4 regions of the Limibacter armeniacum genome follow, and region 2 is predicted to be linked to each of the others. Evidence: riboswitches for the same ligand, from Rfam matches in the RefSeq annotation. Region 2 holds a riboswitch; each other region holds the start of a gene.
What was found. Region 2 has a riboswitch for thiamine pyrophosphate ahead of thiS (sulfur carrier protein ThiS). Riboswitches for the same ligand answer to the same signal wherever they lie in the genome.
Positions count from the first base shown of each region.

Region 1: linked by a shared signal. The riboswitch ahead of thiM (hydroxyethylthiazole kinase) and the one ahead of thiS (sulfur carrier protein ThiS) in region 2 are both predicted to bind thiamine pyrophosphate.
Region 3: linked by a shared signal. The riboswitch ahead of V6R21_RS08260 (TonB-dependent receptor) and the one ahead of thiS (sulfur carrier protein ThiS) in region 2 are both predicted to bind thiamine pyrophosphate.
Region 4: linked by a shared signal. The riboswitch ahead of thiC (phosphomethylpyrimidine synthase ThiC) and the one ahead of thiS (sulfur carrier protein ThiS) in region 2 are both predicted to bind thiamine pyrophosphate.

Region 1 covers NZ_JBAJNO010000009.1:1,541,857-1,544,061, forward strand. Annotated here, with positions in the region: gene V6R21_RS24130 (helix-turn-helix domain-containing protein) at 1-478, opposite strand, end outside; TPP riboswitch at 835-929, shown strand; gene thiM (hydroxyethylthiazole kinase) at 1,011-1,814, shown strand; gene thiE (thiamine phosphate synthase) at 1,807-2,205, shown strand, end outside.
Region 2 covers NZ_JBAJNO010000009.1:1,226,119-1,228,323, forward strand. Annotated here, with positions in the region: gene V6R21_RS22755 (thiazole synthase) at 1-323, opposite strand, end outside; gene V6R21_RS22760 (thiamine phosphate synthase) at 347-997, opposite strand; gene thiS (sulfur carrier protein ThiS) at 1,082-1,282, opposite strand; TPP riboswitch at 1,386-1,489, opposite strand; gene V6R21_RS22770 (hypothetical protein) at 1,694-2,205, shown strand, end outside.
Region 3 covers NZ_JBAJNO010000008.1:546,778-548,982, reverse strand. Annotated here, with positions in the region: gene porZ (type IX secretion system anionic LPS delivery protein PorZ) at 1-910, opposite strand, end outside; TPP riboswitch at 1,085-1,174, shown strand; gene V6R21_RS08260 (TonB-dependent receptor) at 1,297-2,205, shown strand, end outside.
Region 4 covers NZ_JBAJNO010000009.1:929,609-931,813, forward strand. Annotated here, with positions in the region: gene V6R21_RS21615 (CAP domain-containing protein) at 1-759, opposite strand, end outside; TPP riboswitch at 1,177-1,282, shown strand; gene thiC (phosphomethylpyrimidine synthase ThiC) at 1,441-2,205, shown strand, end outside.

The DNA of each region.
Region 1 (2,205 bases), 320 kb from region 2:
CAGCAGGATTCCAATCATTGAATGATCCTGATATAAAAACCTTGGCAGGCTCAGGCGTATAAGCAGGCAAATGCTTAAGCTTGAAAGTTACCTGCGCAGCCAAATCCTCCCAGCTCTGAACTGATGCTACAATTACTGTATCCGTTACTGAGGAGGGTAGAATACAGGTCCTATTAGCCAAAGGCTTTCCATCCCAAGTCCCTTCTACATACTCCCAATTCCCTCGTGTAAACTTGAATTCAAAAGCTTTCAAGCTATCAGGCATCGTCACCTCTAAAATGCCTTCCTTATTTGGTTTTAATGCATAATTCGGATCATTAGCTAACCAATCATTAAAACTTCCAGAGATAAAAACAGTATCTGTAATTGGGGTATGTTGCGGCAATCTGATTACTTGAATCGTTGTTTGACCTGATACATAAAATGACCAGCATGTAAACAACAGAACAGCTATTGATCTCAATATATTAGCTATCATAGTCGATTAGAGACAACAAGTTGACTTGTATGTGTTAGTGTGTTGTATGATGAATAAATTACATCAATTATTAAATATGTACAATTTACACTAAAAATAGATTCAAGCCAATACCTCAAGCATTACGTCTTTATACTCAGAAGCTTATTGAACGCTAAAATTCATTATCTCATAAGTCATTTTAATAGAAAAGCATAACGGTATCATCATACTTACACGCTGTTATAAGTACTTTTAAATCGGTTGCATAAACCCAGCTTCATATAAATCGACAAATACCTAGAGGTTATATTTCAGTGACAAGAAACCTTGTTTCGTCATACTTTTTCCCTAAAAAAATTCTATTAACTTTGCGATATATGCTTTAGGGGTGTTCCGTTTAAGGAACTGAGAAATACCCTTTGAACCTGATACAGCTGGCACTGTCGTAGGGAAAAGCTAGGCATCTCTCTCCTATTTCAATTATAGCAGCGGAGTACCCCTGAAGTATACCTTGACAAGATTCATTCACCATGCAATTTGATAAAAGGATATGCTACAACAACTCTGGGAAACTGTAAAGGCTGTAAAGGAACAAGCTCCTCTCGTACATAATATCACCAACTATGTAGTCATGAATAACTCTGCCAATGCACTGCTAGCACTTGGAGCATCCCCTGTTATGGCTCATGCACTGGAAGAAGTTGAAGATATGGCTGGCATTGCAGGAAGTCTTGTCATCAATATCGGCACATTAGAGCCTCAATGGGTAGAAGCCATGAAAAAGGCAATGATTACAGCCAAAAGGAAAGGGACTCCTATCGTCATTGACCCAGTTGGACTAGGCGCTACCCCTTACCGCAACGAAGCATTTGCCTCACTTATAGATACTGTTAAGCCTACTGTCATCCGTGGAAATGGGAGTGAGATCATGGCTGCCCTAAGTACTGCCTCAGCTACCAAGGGAGTTGACAGTACCATATCGGCACAAGCTGCTACTGATGCTGCAACGGAACTGGCAGGTATAACCAATGGGACTGTTTGTATCTCAGGGGAAGAGGATTGGATCATCACTTCCACTACTAAGGCAAAAGTGCTAAACAACATTCCGCTTTATACCAAAGTTACAGGAATGGGCTGTACCGCTACAGCACTAACTGGAGCTTGTTTGGCGGTTACTTCAGACCCATTCATGGCTACATTAGCAGCAATGGCGACAATGGGAGTAGTTGGTGAGGTTGCCATGCAAAAGGCACAAGGTCCGGGTACACTACAACTGTACTTTTTAGATGCGCTTTATAATCTCAATGAAGATACCTTTATGGATAAAGCTAAAATTGAAGTCATTCATGAATAAGTTATATCTGGTCACAAGTGAGTCTGATTGCCGACACCATTCTCTAGCATCCGTCATTCAAATGGCTGCTGAAGGAGGGGTTGGAATGGTTCAGCTCAGAGAAAAAAATGCCAGTACACGTGAGTTTATACAAAAAGGCTTACTACTGAAAACACTACTGAAGCCCTTTAACATTCCATTGATTATCAATGATAGAGTAGATGTAGCCTTAGCAGTTGAAGCAGAAGGCGTACACCTTGGACAAAGTGACATGCCGGTAGAAAGTGCACGAAGACTCCTACCTCCAAATAGTATTGTCGGCTTATCTGTTGAGTCACTGGAGGAAGTAAAGGAAGCAGAGAATTTACCTGTAGACTATCTGGGTGTAAGTCCAGTATTTGGCACACAAACC
Region 2 (2,205 bases):
TTCAAGGTTTCCACCGCATCGGGCATCAAGTATTTAGGATCAGGATGGATTTCAAGCTTGAGCAGGTCGGTCTGTAAAGCTTCCCTTGCCAGCTGTGCGGCAAAGATGGCTTCCTTGGCATTACGAACGCCTGAGGTATTGGGCAACAGCCTGAAGTTTCCTTCACGCAAGTGGTGAAAGAGGTCTTCCTCTGGTCGGTGCTCATTGACACGCTTCAAGGCTACGGTCACCAGCTCTGAACCAGAAGCATCCAGCGCTTCCCGCATTTCTTTGTTGCTGCTGAACTTTCCTGTTCCGGTAAACAGTCTGGAATTGAATTGAATATTATCTACTGTAAGCATTGGTTTCAGATGGTTTGTTGTGAGATGATCAGGTTGGTGTACTCAGCTGCCAAGACGGCATCTTCTGCTTGGGCAATCAGGGAAGAAACAGCGATGCCATGCAGCCCGACTTTCAAAAGCTCAGGAATATCCACATGCTCAATGCCTCCTATCCCGATCACAGGTGTGTGATTGTCTGTGTTTCGAAATTTTTCCAAAAGGTTGGCATAACCTTCCAATCCCAAAATCGGGCTGAGTTTTTTCTTGGTTGCTGTAAAACGGAATGGTCCTAAGCCGATATAGTCCACCTTCATGTCTGCCAGCTTGAGCATATCCTCCAGCGTATTGGCTGTCCCTCCAATAGTTTTTCCTGCACCCAAAATTTTTCTTGCTTCAACAGGTGACATATCTTCCTTTCCGATATGTACGCCGTCGGCATTGATGTCAGCAGCCAGTTCCACCCGGTCATTGATCACCAATGTGGCGCCATAATTTTTACAGATGGCTGCCATTTCCTCCGCAATAGGACGCAGCTGCTCATCAGACATGGTCTTTTCCCTAAGCTGTATCCACCTGACATCACCCTTACAGGCAAGCTCTACTTGTTTGGTATAGGAAACCGTTGGGTGTGGTTGTGTAATAAAGTGCAGACGGGCAATTTCTTTTTTATTGATCATGGTCTTGTTGATTTGAGATATATGATTGGAGACTTGAGATTGGGAATTTAAAGTAGTCAATCTCATGTCTAGCATCTCAATTTTTCACCCTCCTTGCGTTGCACGAATAATTGTGATGTTGTCGCCTTCTTTTAGCGCATGAGACTCCCATGCTTCCTGTGGAATCACTTCATAGTTCACAGCCACAGCGGTTCCCTGAAATGGGACGCCTTTTTCCTTTACAGCCAATGCAACGGTACAATTGGCTGGAAGCTGAATAGAATCTTGGTTAATGGTAACCTGCATGTTCAATTGGTTTTGTAAATGAAACTTGAAACACAGGCTCTAGAGGAGAATCAAAAGCAGAAACATGTTTTAGGGAAAGCGCATAAAAAAATACGCCCCAACAAATCATCTTCCAGCTTTTCCCTACGGCAGTACTAGCTGCATCAGGTTCTAAGGGTAAGTTCTCAGTTCCGATACTAAAAGTATGGAACACCCCTAAAGCTGCTACGAAATAACAGAATATTACAAAAGGATGCAAACATCTGAGATTACTCTCTACTATGATCCAATATGCCGAACTAAAACCAGTAGCAAACACTTGTTAATATGAATGCTATCCTCAATAAGTAATTCCAATACTCCTACTTCAATAGAGATTCCCTTCATTCTCTTTTCTAGTCGTATGTCTTATTAATTAATGGTGTTTACAAAATGAATGTCTTCACTAGCAAGTATTTTCTTCTATTACTATTCAGTTTCAGTTTTCATTTCAGTGATGTATTTGGACAGGATGACAAAAACCAAATTGACCTGGAAAAGCCTACTTTGGAAATTGGTGGTGCTTTAAGGTTTAACTACAACTACTCCACATGGAAGGACGGTCAGAAGAAAAGAGGTGGTGATTTTGGCTATGATGTCTTCCGGCTTAATGTCAAGGCAGCTTATGAAGGTGTCAAGCTCAATGCAGAATACCGACTTTACTCCAATTCATTTGGGGGAGGCATGCTCAAACAAGGGTGGTTGGCTTATGACTTCAATGACCAGAATGAAATTCAGATTGGTCTCACGCAAGTTCCTTTTGGGATTACCCAATACAACTCTCATTGCTGGTTTTTCAGCATCGACTACTATGTCGGACTGGAAGATGACCATGATATGGGTGTCAAGTTTCAACACGAAGATGAAGTATGGGATTACAGCATTGCCTTCTTCAAGAATGCAGA
Region 3 (2,205 bases), on a different contig from region 2:
GTCCGGTAGCCTTATCTGCTACCCAAAGTGTTCCATCATCTCCAAAGGTCGCATCTTGTGGAGAAACAATTTGCGATCCTTCTAAAGTAGTCACCTCTGAACCTATTTTCTCAATCTGCTCATTTCGCAAGACAAGCAATGCCTCATCTCCGTAAGCAATACCATTTATGGATGAAAGTTCAGTATCAGTTATCAGAAGCGCTGTGTCAGCGGCATATTCCCAAACACCTGATGTTTCTTCCCAAAAATATACCTTATCATCTCCACCTGCCACTTTTCTAATACTGTTGGAGCTTCTCAGCAAAGTCCAATTTCTAAAATCCTGTTTATTGACAGACTCATCAATTGGAGCCGCTTTTAACCCTTCCGCAGTTGCCGCAAAAATGGTATCACGAATTACCTGTAAATCATAGACGGCTACCTGCTCTCCATCAATGCCAATCTCAGCATAAGTATCCCGTATATTATAGGTATCCATATCCAACCTGACAATCCCAAACTCCGAGGAGATGTAAGTAAACATTCCAACATTCTCTGCATCATAAAGTGTCTTGTCAGGGTAATCAGCGTTTAGTATTGTCCTAATATTGACGATACCATCCTGTTCCAGAACATCGATATTCCCATTGCGATAGGCAATCAGCAACTGACCATTAGCAGCCCTGTAAGATAAGGCACCCACATCACTATCACTCAAGCCATCCACCTTGGTGATTGGCTGAAGCTCATTGGTTTCCAAGTCAAGAAAAAAGAGTCCATTGGCAGAAGCTGCATAAACCTTGTTTTCTCCAAATTCTACAATATGGGTATTGTGATAAGTCAGGTGTGTCCGCCAGCTGCCTACAGGAATATCCTGCCCCATTGCGCAAAGGCTGCTGAGAAAAAATAGCGTCCCTAAAAGAATTTTCATTCCAATATTGTTTTTGGGGTAAAGGTATTGCCCCGTTGTTTTCATTTCATCTTTATCAAGATTCGAAAATAAAGAAAAGAATAGGACAATTTGTAAATAAAATATAAATCGGCATATCTTTGCAGCGCCATCCAAAAGGGTGGCTCGCAAAATGATTGTACTGGCAAGTGCCGGTATAGTATGCTGGGGTGCTGAAAAGCTGAGATTATACCCATAGAACCTGAACAGGGTAATTCCTGCGAAGGGAGCAAAAGACAGCCTTTGTTTTTATAGTTGTCTGAAATCAACCATACTGTAAGCGTACAGTATGCATCCGTTTCCCGTAATCTCTTTTTTCGCACTCATCATACGCTTTAAGTTTTAATCACTACAAACTAAAAGTAAAGATGAGAGCTGTTTTATTTTCCATGTTGCTGATGTTACCCGTATTGTCTTTCGGACAATATTCCATTTCGGGCAAAGTAACACAAGCCTCTAATCAAGAAGCACTATTCGGTGCGACTGTCTCAATAGAAGAACTTAATAAAGGTATCATTACAGATGCTTCTGGTGCTTATAAGATAAGTGGACTACCGGAAGGTAACTACACACTATCTGTTTCTTTCCTTGGCTTTGTGCCTTTCTCTCAACCAATTACCCTGAAGCAGGATGTAATATTGGACATCCCCCTCAAGGAAGACTTCAAAGAGTTGGGAACAGCCATCATTTATGCCAAAAAGGACTACCCTGTTACTGTAACAGAACTGACAGCGGAAGAGATTGCACCTCAAAACCTCGGGCAGGACCTTCCTGTATTACTGAACTTCCAACCTTCTATCGTCACTACTTCTGATGCAGGAGCTGGCATCGGTTATACAGGCATGCGTATCAGAGGTTCGGACCCAACCCGTATCAACGTCACCATCAACGGTATTCCTCTCAACGATGCAGAATCTCAAGGAGTATTCTGGGTCAATATGCCTGATTTTGCTTCTTCTGTAGACAATATTGCGATCCAGCGTGGTGTCGGTACTTCAGTAAATGGTGCTGGTGCATTTGGCGCATCAGTAAACCTTACGACTGAAGCCCCTGCTGACAAACCATATGCGCAGGTTGGTACTACTGTTGGCTCATTTGGCACATGGAAGGTCAACACAGAGTTTTCAACAGGAAAACTGAATGACCACTTCAGCTTGTATGGCAGACTTTCCAAAACAGAATCGGATGGCTATATCGATAATGCATGGGTTGACTTAAAGTCATTCTACCTTTCAGGGAAATACGAAAGCAAAGCCGGTAACTTTACCGCAAATGTG
Region 4 (2,205 bases), 300 kb from region 2:
GTAGGCTACGTTTTCACCAAAAGCATTGCCATTCAGCTCTGACATCAGCTCGCTTCCACGAGTACTTGCATAGTCATGGCTGATCTTTCCTTGAGAGATTTGATACAGGTTATGCTCTTTCGCATATTTATTGGCAATATCATCCAGTACCAAAGAGTGAAGACCAGCTTGGTTTCTGTAGTAGTTTACTTTTTCCAGAATACCATTTACAACAGATTCATTATCCTGCAAATCCTGTGATGTAGAACCGTTGTCTGTCTCTGTATTATCAGAACCGCCATTATTTCCTCCGGTTGATCCACCGTTATCTGTACTACCTCCTGAAGAGTCACCTCCGTTGTCTGTATTGTTATCAGTATCTGTATCACCACCTGAAGAACCATTAACAGTTGTTGAATCTCCTCCAGAAGTATTATCAGAACCGCCATTGTCTGTACCAGTATCACCTCCTCCTGAAGAATCTGATCCTCCATTGTCAGTTCCGGTACTATCACCCGAATCGCCGTTGTCTGTACTTGAATCTCCGCCTGATGATGTATTATCAGAACCACCATTGTCTGTTTCAGAACCACTGTTGTCACTGCCACCAGCAACACCATCCTCTTCTGTTACGGCATCACCTGTATCAGCTTCTGATCCATCTTCTGGAGTAGTTAGTTCTGTTGAAGGTCCTTTTTCTGTTTCATCATTTTCTGAACACGAAGGGAATGCCATCAGCATGGCACAAACGCACGAAATCGATAATAGAGTTTTCTTCATTGTATTTTGTTTGTTGGCTGTTTAGCGACGCTGAGTTTAATTAGGTATCAATGCTGGCTACTCAACGGGTTAAACGCTGGTTATAATTGTAATTATTTAAGTTAAGTATGGCTAGAAGCCACCTATCTAATGTTCAATGTTATGAAGCAATATTAATAAACAGGATCTAGATATTGGATTTATTTATTTAATGATTGCATGATTCCACTTTTTCAAAGTCTGTGCCACAATGTTGTTAACCAAACAAATAAAATGTTAACAGAATTATAAAATAATTAAACACAGTCCTCTGATTATCAATAAGAAGTTCAAACAACAATCATAACTTCTGATCAGTAGTCCTCTCATGAAGAGCAATAAGCTATATCAGTTCCTCCATGTACTTTTTTCGTATTCCATCTAAATTCTGTTAACTTAAGCTCGCTTTAGGGGTGTTCCACATCGTCATGATGTCGGAACTGAGAACTTACCCTTTGAACCTGACGCAGTTAGTACTGCCGTAGGGAAAAGCTGGAAGTGTACTGATATGGAAAATCCCATATCTGGCTTCCTGTCTATTCATTCCTCTAAAGCTTATCGTTTATCTTTTTTTCATCGACTTGTATGGTTGCGGTAGCTATTGGCAAAAGCTATTCCTTCATGCCACACTTTGGCCCCTCATACAGTCCAAAACCAAAAACAATGAGCAAAGATCGTATCCCGTCTTCTCAGACGATTACACGTGATCCATTCCCAGCTTCCAAAAAAGTGTATGTAAAAGGCACAATACATGACATCAAGGTGGCCATGAGAGAGATTTCTTTGGAAGATTCTGTGACATTCTTAGCAAATGGAAAGAAAAAAACCGAACCCAACCCTGCTGTTACAGTATACGACACAAGCGGCCCTTACACAGACCCAAATATCTCCATAGATGTAAGAAAAGGGCTGAACAAGTTACGTAAAGCATGGATCACAGACAGAGAAGATGTGGAGGAATTACAGGGTATCTCTTCCCGTTACGGAAAAGAACGTTTGGATGATTCTTCTCTTGACAGTTTAAGGTTTGAGTACCTTTCCAAACCGCTAAGAGCCAAGCAAGGAGTTAACGTAACCCAAATGCATTATGCAAAAAAAGGCATTATTACTCCTGAAATGGAATATGTAGCCATCAGAGAAAACCAGCGTCTGGAAGAAATCAAGGAAATCAGCCAACAACATCAAGGAAACAGTTTTGGGGCATTTACACCAAGAGGACCTATTACCCCTGAGTTTGTCAGAAACGAGATTGCTGCCGGAAGGGCCATTATTCCAAACAATATCAACCACCCTGAAACAGAGCCTATGATCATTGGCAGAAACTTTTTGGTCAAGATCAATGCAAACATTGGTAACTCTGTCACGACTTCAAGCATTGAGGAAGAAGTTGAAAAGGCCGTTTGGGCAACTAGATGGGGCGCAGATACT